2 regions of the Bacillus sp. 05T21 genome follow, and region 1 is predicted to be linked to the other one. Evidence: a T-box and tRNA genes for the amino acid it is inferred to sense, from the RefSeq annotation. Region 1 holds a T-box; the other holds one or more tRNA genes.
The links. A T-box is a leader RNA that pairs with one kind of tRNA and senses whether it is charged. The one in region 1 lies ahead of argS (arginine--tRNA ligase), so its partner is inferred to be a tRNA-Arg.
Positions count from the first base shown of each region.

Region 2: it encodes a tRNA-Arg, which carries the amino acid that the T-box ahead of argS (arginine--tRNA ligase) is inferred to sense. The anticodon was not compared.

Region 1 covers NZ_JBFTMD010000022.1:18,380-22,560, forward strand. Annotated here, with positions in the region: gene AC1DKZ_RS25545 (DUF2085 domain-containing protein) at 1-285, opposite strand, end outside; gene argS (arginine--tRNA ligase) at 531-2,219, opposite strand; T-box leader at 2,265-2,479, opposite strand; gene AC1DKZ_RS25555 (class I SAM-dependent methyltransferase) at 2,520-3,296, opposite strand; gene AC1DKZ_RS25560 (BrxA/BrxB family bacilliredoxin) at 3,346-3,780, opposite strand; gene AC1DKZ_RS25565 (thiol-disulfide oxidoreductase DCC family protein) at 3,863-4,181, opposite strand, start outside.
Region 2 covers NZ_JBFTMD010000014.1:21,509-25,689, forward strand. Annotated here, with positions in the region: gene cggR (gapA transcriptional regulator CggR) at 1-340, opposite strand, end outside; gene AC1DKZ_RS21155 (glutaredoxin family protein) at 476-721, opposite strand; gene rpoN (RNA polymerase factor sigma-54) at 731-2,038, opposite strand; tRNA gene AC1DKZ_RS21165 (tRNA-Arg) at 2,298-2,373, opposite strand; gene AC1DKZ_RS21170 (DUF1657 domain-containing protein) at 2,577-2,783, shown strand; gene AC1DKZ_RS21175 (YhcN/YlaJ family sporulation lipoprotein) at 2,890-3,378, shown strand; gene spoVAC (stage V sporulation protein AC) at 3,407-3,883, shown strand; gene spoVAD (stage V sporulation protein AD) at 3,884-4,181, shown strand, end outside.

The DNA.
Region 1 (4,181 bases):
ACCATTACCGCTTAATAAACCAGTCGTTACTCTTAGTAAATTTGTGCTGCTTCTCCATTTCCATTTTTGGGTGAATCCATCAATAAATAACGGAATTTGAGCGGAAAATGATAGTATTATTGCAGGCAGAAACGAAGGTGTCATATAAAAATAAATTGGAAACATTAAAATACCGATAAACATGCCTGTACAACGCGCACATAAAGGTATGTATTTTTGTAGTTTAAGAAAACTTCTTTCCGGTAGTCTATGACAAGGAATATGTAAAATGAAAGCTCGAATCAATACGGACCATCCTCTCTACAAATATTTTAATTGATTTCGCAACATAATTATAGAGTTCTTACACTTCGCAGCGTTTAACTCTTTATAGATAAGAGTTTATTTAAGAAAATACAAAAAGACAAGACAGGCTAATAATCGCCTGTTTTGTCTTTTTGTTACTCTATATTACGCTTTAATTTGATCTGTAGTTTATTAGTAAAGTAATGTGAATATTTCTCTCGGCGCATAAGCACAAAATTTTTATTTTACATCTCCTCAGGTGCCCCTACCCCAAGTAAACGTAATCCCTCTTTTAATACAACCGTCACAGCGTAAGCTAATGCGAGTCTACTCTCTTTCTCTTCGTTCTCTTCTAATATACGAACATTTCCATAATATTTATTGAACGCTTGTGCTACATCTAATACGTATTTTGAAATAGTAGATGGCTCATTTTTGTTGAAGGCCGCTTCAATTACTTGCGGGAATTTATTAAGTAATTTTACGACACTCCAGCTATAATCATCTTTTAATGCAAACGTACAAGTTTCAAATTCTACACTTTCTTTTCTTAAAATTGAACAAGCACGCGCATGTGTGTACTGCACATATGGCCCTGTTTCTCCTTCAAATTTCAACATATTTTCTAATGAGAATTCGATATTATGCATACGCTCATTTTTTAAATCGTGGAAGATAACTGCTCCAATACCGACTTGTTTTGCCACTTCTTCTTTTTGTTTTAAATTCGGATTTTTCTCTTCAATATTTTGTTCCGCAAGCGCAACAGCTTCTTCTAACACTTCTTCTAATAAAATAATTCTGCCCTTACGTGTCGACATTTTCTTACCATCTTTTAATATGAACCCGAACGGTACATGTTCCATACCATCGACCCAGTCATAACCAAGCTTTTTTAATACAGTGAAAAATTGATTAAAATGTAAGCTTTGTTCTGGGCCAACTACATATAGCGCTTTATCAAATTCGTATGTGTTTTGACGATACAATGCCGCTGTTAAATCACGCGTTGCGTAAATAGTTGCACCATCTGATTTTCTAATTAAGCAAGGCGGCATACCTTCTTTTTCTAAATTAACGACTAATGCGCCTTCTGATTCTTCAAGTAAATCGTGCTCTTCTAAAATCCCAATAAAGTCTTCCATTTTATCGTTATAAAAAGCTTCTCCTTGAAAGTTTGTAAATTCCACACCGAGAAGTTCATAAATACGTGAAAATTCTTTTAAAGATTCGTGACGGAACCAGTTCCAAAGCTCGACTGCTTCCTCATCGCCTTCTTCTAATTTTTTAAACCAAGCGCGTCCCTCTTCTTCTAGTTCTTCGTCTTCTTTTACTTCTTCATGGAATTGAACATATAACTTAAATAACTCACGTATCGGATCCTCTTTAACTACCTCTTCATTTCCCCATTTTTTATATGCGGTAATTAATTTTCCAAACTGTGTTCCCCAATCGCCAATATAATTAATTCCTACAACTTCATACCCACATTTTCCGGCGATATGTTTCAGCGAATTACCAATCATTGTAGAACGTAAATGCCCCATTGAAAAAGGTTTCGCGATATTAGGAGAGGAATAATCGATAACTACCGTTTTTTCACATCCAAAGTGATTTTGACCGTACTCTTCTTTCTCCGCTAAAATTATTTTTAATACTTCATCACTTACTGTTTCACGATTAAAAAATACATTTACATAAGGACCAACAGCCTCTACTTTCGTAAAGAACGGATCATTTAATTTCTCCGCCAATTCCTTCGCTATAATAGCTGGTGATTTTTTATATTGCTTCGCTAGTGAAAAGCATGGGAACGCTGCATCTCCGAATTCATCTTGTTTTGGTGTTTCGATTAAATCTAAAATTTGATTTTGTGTCAATTCATTCGTAAAAACATTCGATAAACTTTTCGCAAACTGCGTTTTATAATTCATACTATAACCTCCTTATTTTTTAAAACACAAAAAACTCGTCTCTAAAAAAGAGACGAGTTTTAACCCGTGGTACCACCCTTGTTGTTCATTACGAACCACTTTCCCGTTTATAACGAGGACAGGGGGCCTCGGCTTACTCTACTATTCGTTCAAGAAGCATCTCCGAAGTGCGTTTCATCTTTTTCTTCCGCGCTAGGCTCACACCATCCCCAGCTCGCTTTCCTTCTAAAAAAGACTACTCTCTTCATCACAGACAGTATATTTAATTAATTATTGCTTATTATACATCTTTTCAAACAATTAGCAAGGGTCAATTACACCAAAGTGAAACTTAGCACTTTTTCTTTTGTATACGTGAAAATTATGTTTTTCAAATCTAGCACTACGGAAATGATCCTTCAGAACGACACGCTTTCTCGCCACACGCTTTGCTTCCGCAATTGTTTCGTCAGTAATATCATGATACAAAGCGAAGTGTTTTAATCCTTTAATTCCATCTGATTCTATGACAGTTTCTTCAAACATCGGATCAAGGTAAACGACATCATAACTATTATCTTCACATTGTGTTAAAAATGCGTAATGCTCCGTTTGCTTCACATCGATTTGTTGCATTGCTTCATCAATTTCAGAAACGAATGAAGACCATGTTTGCAAGCCTTTTTTCATGATATAAGCCATATATTCGTTTCCTTCAAGCCCTGTTACTTTTCCACTTTCACCAACAACATAACTAGCTACAATACTATCTGACGCCATACCGAGCGTACAATCTAATACTGTCATTTCGCTCTCTAATTTAGCAGCTTGTACAAACGGATCGTGCTCTCCGCGCATTAACCTTTTCACACGAAACATCGCTGAGTTTGGATGAAAGAAAAACGACTCTTCCGTACCTTTTGGATAAATGGCTAATCGATTTTTCCCTACGACAAGTACATCTTGTTCATACTGCTCATGCAGTTTATGTACTGGTATGTCATTACGTTTAATGAAAGAAAGATTTAATTCTTCCGCTACCTTTTTTGCATAAGCTGTCATTTCTTTGTTTGTTCTTCCTGCTGTTGTTACTATCATTTTTTCACCTCTATATAAAGAAAAGAGGGAGATTCACTCTCCCCCTACTTTAGCAATTCTTTTCGAAAGCTTGTTCTAAGTTTGTAATAATTTCGTCCATTGTTGCGCCTTCAATTTCATGACGGTGAATGAAGTGCACTACTTCTTTTCCTTTTAGTAATGCCATAGATGGTGAAGATGGAGGAATTTCTCCGAAGTATTCACGCATTTTTACAGTAGCATCTTTATCTTGACCTGCAAATACAGTTACAAGATGATCAGGTTGTTTTTCAGCACGTACAACCGCTTGACCTGCTGATGGGCGTGCTAAACCAGCTGCACAACCACAAACAGAGTTTACAACTACTAAAGTTGTACCTGATGCATTCTCCATAAATTCTGTTACAGCTTCTTCTGTAGTTAACTCTTCAAATCCAGAACGCACTAACTCTTGGCGCATTGGAATTACCATTTGACGCATGTATTCTTCATATGCATTTGACATCTTGTATCTCTCCTTCAACTTTCATTCCAAATTTATCATATCACGCTCTATTAATAGGTGCAAAAGAAAGATAACGATGATCTCATTTTTTTGTAGGGATTTCACAAACCCCTTCACGACAGTGTCCAACTGGGACAAGTTTTCTATTGTTGGCAATATAATCGTATACTTTACTTCCAAATCCAAGTACGATAGATAGTTTTATAAAAGGTACTGCAAACCAATAAGATGGAACGGCCTTTGCTAATACGTTAATGCTATGAATTCCGTCATACCACTTATTATTTTTTAAAATATACAATCTTTGCTCCATCTTACTTTGTAATTCTTGAGAAAGTTCATACTTCTCAACTACATCTTCCTCTCGAAATGAAACAAATTTCATCTTACCCTTTTTATCT
Region 2 (4,181 bases), on a different contig from region 1:
GGACAACGAAAACTTCATCCAAGTCTAATGTTTCCTTAAGTTGTTTTTCTAAAACCTTTAACCCGGAAATTTCTTTCATAAAGTCTTCCAAAGCAAGAACTAAAGCTGTTCCTTCTTCTGTCAAAGTCATTCCAGAAGAAGCGACGTGAACTAAGTTTTGTTCTTTCAAAACTTGAACTTCACTTCGCAATACTCGTTCTGTCATACCGAGACTTGCAGATAAGTTTCTTCTTCCAATCGGCTGCATAAGCCTAATGTACTGAAGCACTTGCATTCTCGTTTGCATAACAGGTAGCAGATCAGGTAATAATTTTTTTGTGTTCTGAATCCATGAGCGCATATCTTTTCTCCTCACTGCATCGGTTCATTTCCCTTCGTGGTCACTTTATGTCCCGTAGTGACATTTTGCGTCCCACTTAGGTTAAAAAAATAATCCCTGCTACGTGTATTATTGTAACAGGAGACAGAAACTTATTCAACTCTTAACTGCATTGTTTATATAGTTTATTATGACACCTTTGTGAATGTTACCATATTCTACTTGTCTTCCGCCTATTTCTACAACAGGAATCATTAGATGGTATTTCTCTAAAAGGTCATTATCTTCATATATATCTATTTCCTCAATTTGAAAAGAATATTCATATTGTACTTCTTTTAAAACTTGTTTCGCCTTCACGCAAAGGCCACAATCTTTTTTTGTATATAGTACAACCTTCATCTTCTTCACCTATCCAATTGTTTTTCTTAGAGACGAAGCAGGAATATGCATTTGTTCTCTATACTTCGCAACCGTTCTTCGAGAAATAACTATTTCATGCTCTTCTTCTAATAATTTTGAAATCTTTTGATCCGAAAGTGGCTTTTTCTTATTTTCTGCTCCAACAAGCGTTTGAATGAATTGTTTCACACGCTTTGTAGAAACCGCCTCATCTTCCGTCGTAGAAATAGAATTACTAAAGAACGATTTCATCTCAAATAAACCGTGCGGCGTTTGCACATATTTATTACGCGTTGCGCGACTAATTGTAGACTCATGCACACCTAACTCTTCCGCCACCTCTTTTAAAGCAAGTGGTTTTAAATACTCTGGACCTCCCCAGAAGAAATCATGCTGTTTTTCCATAATAATATTCATCACTTGTAAGAGTGTTTGTTTTCTCTGTTTCAAACTGCGCATAATCCATTGCACATGCTGATACTTCTCCGATACGTAAGAAGCCACTTCACTTTCACTATTATTTAGTAACGCACTATACTCAGAGTGAATTTCAATTCTTGGCATATTTCTCTCATTCATCTGTAAAACGAGATGATCGCCATCTTTTTTTACCGCCATATCAGGCACAATATAAAGTGGTTTATCAGAAGAAAATGCAAGACCTGGTTTCGGCTGCAATGATGTAATACAGTTCACCGCATCCTGTAATTCCTCGTTAGTACACTTCAACACTTGAACGAGCTTTCGCCAATCTTTCTTAACGAAATAATTAAAATGATCATCTATAATTTCTTCCGCTAACCCATCCCTTCTTTGTAAGCGCTTCAATTGGATTGATAGACATTCCTGAATATTACGCGCACCTACCCCTGCTGGCTCTAACGATTGAACAAGCTCCACGGAACAGTCCACTACATCAATTGGCGCAGAAAGAAGCTCTGATAACTCTTCATTTGTTTCTTGTAAATAGCCATTTCCATCCATGTTCATAATAATGAAAGAAGCTGCTTTTCGCTCTTCTTCATCTATTTTATAATACTGTAGTTGATTTAATAAATGTTGCTGAATCGTTGTAGAATCCACACTGTAGATTTCCATTTGATTCTCGACTTGTTTTCGGGTACTTTTACTTGTGTTAGAGCTCTTTTTCTTCTCCCTCTCAAAACCACCTAACTCAATAAGGGGATTCTCTAACGATTGCTCATACAAAAACTCCGATAATTCTTGTACATTATACTGGAGCATTGTAATCGCTTGCCTTAACTCTTGTGTCATTGCCAAACGTAAGCTTTGTTCTTGTAAAAGACTTGCCTTCAAACTAATCTCCCCCTTGTTTCTATTGTACAATAAGTTTGGTAAAAGGAGAATCCTATCGCAGACACCCATTCCAAAATATTATTAATTTATATGTATTAATGAGATTTACATCTTACAACCGAAAAATGAATAATATTGAAAGAAAATAATAACGCATAAAAATTATTACCACATACTAATAGTAAATCTTATAACCAGATATAACAAGAGAGAAATAAAAAAAGGTCCTAACTTACAAATGTAAGTTAGGACCTTTTGACGCGCCCAGAGGGATTCGAACCCCCGGCAGACGTGGTACCGGAAACCACCGCTCTATCCGACTGAGCTATGGGCGCATGATTATAAAAACACTTCATTTTCTTCTCATAATAATAGCAATAAAATCCATCTAAATCAATAAAAATATCGCCTTAATCCTTTATATACCTTAGCTAGGAGCCTATAAAACACATCCTTCTCCTAAATTTTCCAATCATAAATTCACCCCAACTCACAAATTATAATCTTTGAATTGATATTCCAAAGGGGGCTTCATTCAATGACTGTAATTACAAAACTAAAGCAAACTGTTTCTGGATTAAAAAGTGCACAAGCTAGCTTAGAGGGATTCGCTCTTGATACGGATAACCAACAAGCAAAGCAACTTTTCCAAACAGCTGCGCAGCAAACACAAACAATTATCGATTCTTTAAACCCGCGTGTTGAAGAAGTCCAGCAAGAAGAACCACAATACACACAGCAATAACCAAAAGTGCCATTTCATCTAATGGTACACAATTTGAGAAAAGGATGATATGCAATCATCCTTTTTCTCTCACATTACATACTGCAATAGAAATGGAATGATTATAATGCGAAAACTTGGAATCATAACCGCGTTATTTATGCTCCTATTCGGTTCACTTACCGGATGTGATAATAGCCCGTTAGATAAAAAAGTAAAGAAAGAAGAAGCTAAGCGGGCAGATGAGAAAAAGGGCCCTAAATTAACAAAAATGAGTACAGAATCCTTTAATCAATCTATATCGCAAGACGCTAAGAAAAAAGCTCTTGCTATGGAGGGGATTATAGAAGCTACCGCAGTTAATACAAATTTAGATCTTTACATAGCCATCAAACCTGAACATCACGAAAGATTTGGTTTAAAACCTTTACGAAGTAAATTAAAAAAGAAGCTAAGTGATGAAAACCCTACTTTCGATATTCGTGTAAGTACAGACAAAAAGATTTTTATGCTCATAGAAGAACTTGAAAACAAAATTAAGAACAAGAAAATAAGCAAGGATGGCATTAAAGATCAATTGAAACTCATTCAATCAGAAATGGGATCTAATATTTAAGTTTTCTAAAAGAGAAGGAAGGATTCAAATGTCTAGTAAAGATAAAAATTTAACACCTGTGCAACAAGAATATAAAAAATTCGAACAACAGCGCGAACCAAAGCGCCCCGTTTTAAAAAATTGTATAAAAGCTTTTTTCGTCGGGGGATTAATTTGTCTAATAGGTCAACTGATTTCCACCTTTTATATTACCTATTTTGATTTCACTGAACGCTCTGCCGGGAACCCTACTGTTGCAACTCTTATTTTTATCTCCATGCTACTGACGGGATTTGGCGTCTACGATCGCCTTGGGCAATTTGCTGGTGCTGGTACCGCAGTTCCCGTTACTGGATTTGGTAACTCTGTTATTGCCGCATGTATTGAACATCGGACAGAAGGATTCGTTCTCGGCGTTGGTGGTAACATGTTTAAACTAGCAGGATCGGTCATCTTATTTGGCGTATTTTCAGCTTTTGTCATCGCTCTTATTAAAACAATTCTCTTTCAATGGGGAGGGCTGTAAATGTTACAAGGACACCGAACATGGGTATTCGAAAACAAACCAGTTATCATCTCAACAGGTGTAGTCGGCGGCCCATTTGAGGCAAATGGAAAAATCCCTGAAGACTTCGATACCCTGCATGAAGATTTATGGCTCGGACAAGATTCTTACGAAAAGGCGCATAAAATTTTATTTGAAGAAGCTTGTAGCCGCGCTACCGAAAAGGCGCAGCTCCGTAAAGACGATATTCAATTCGTACTCGCAGGGGATTTAATTAACCAAATAACTCCAACGAGCTTTGCATGCCGCACACTCGGAA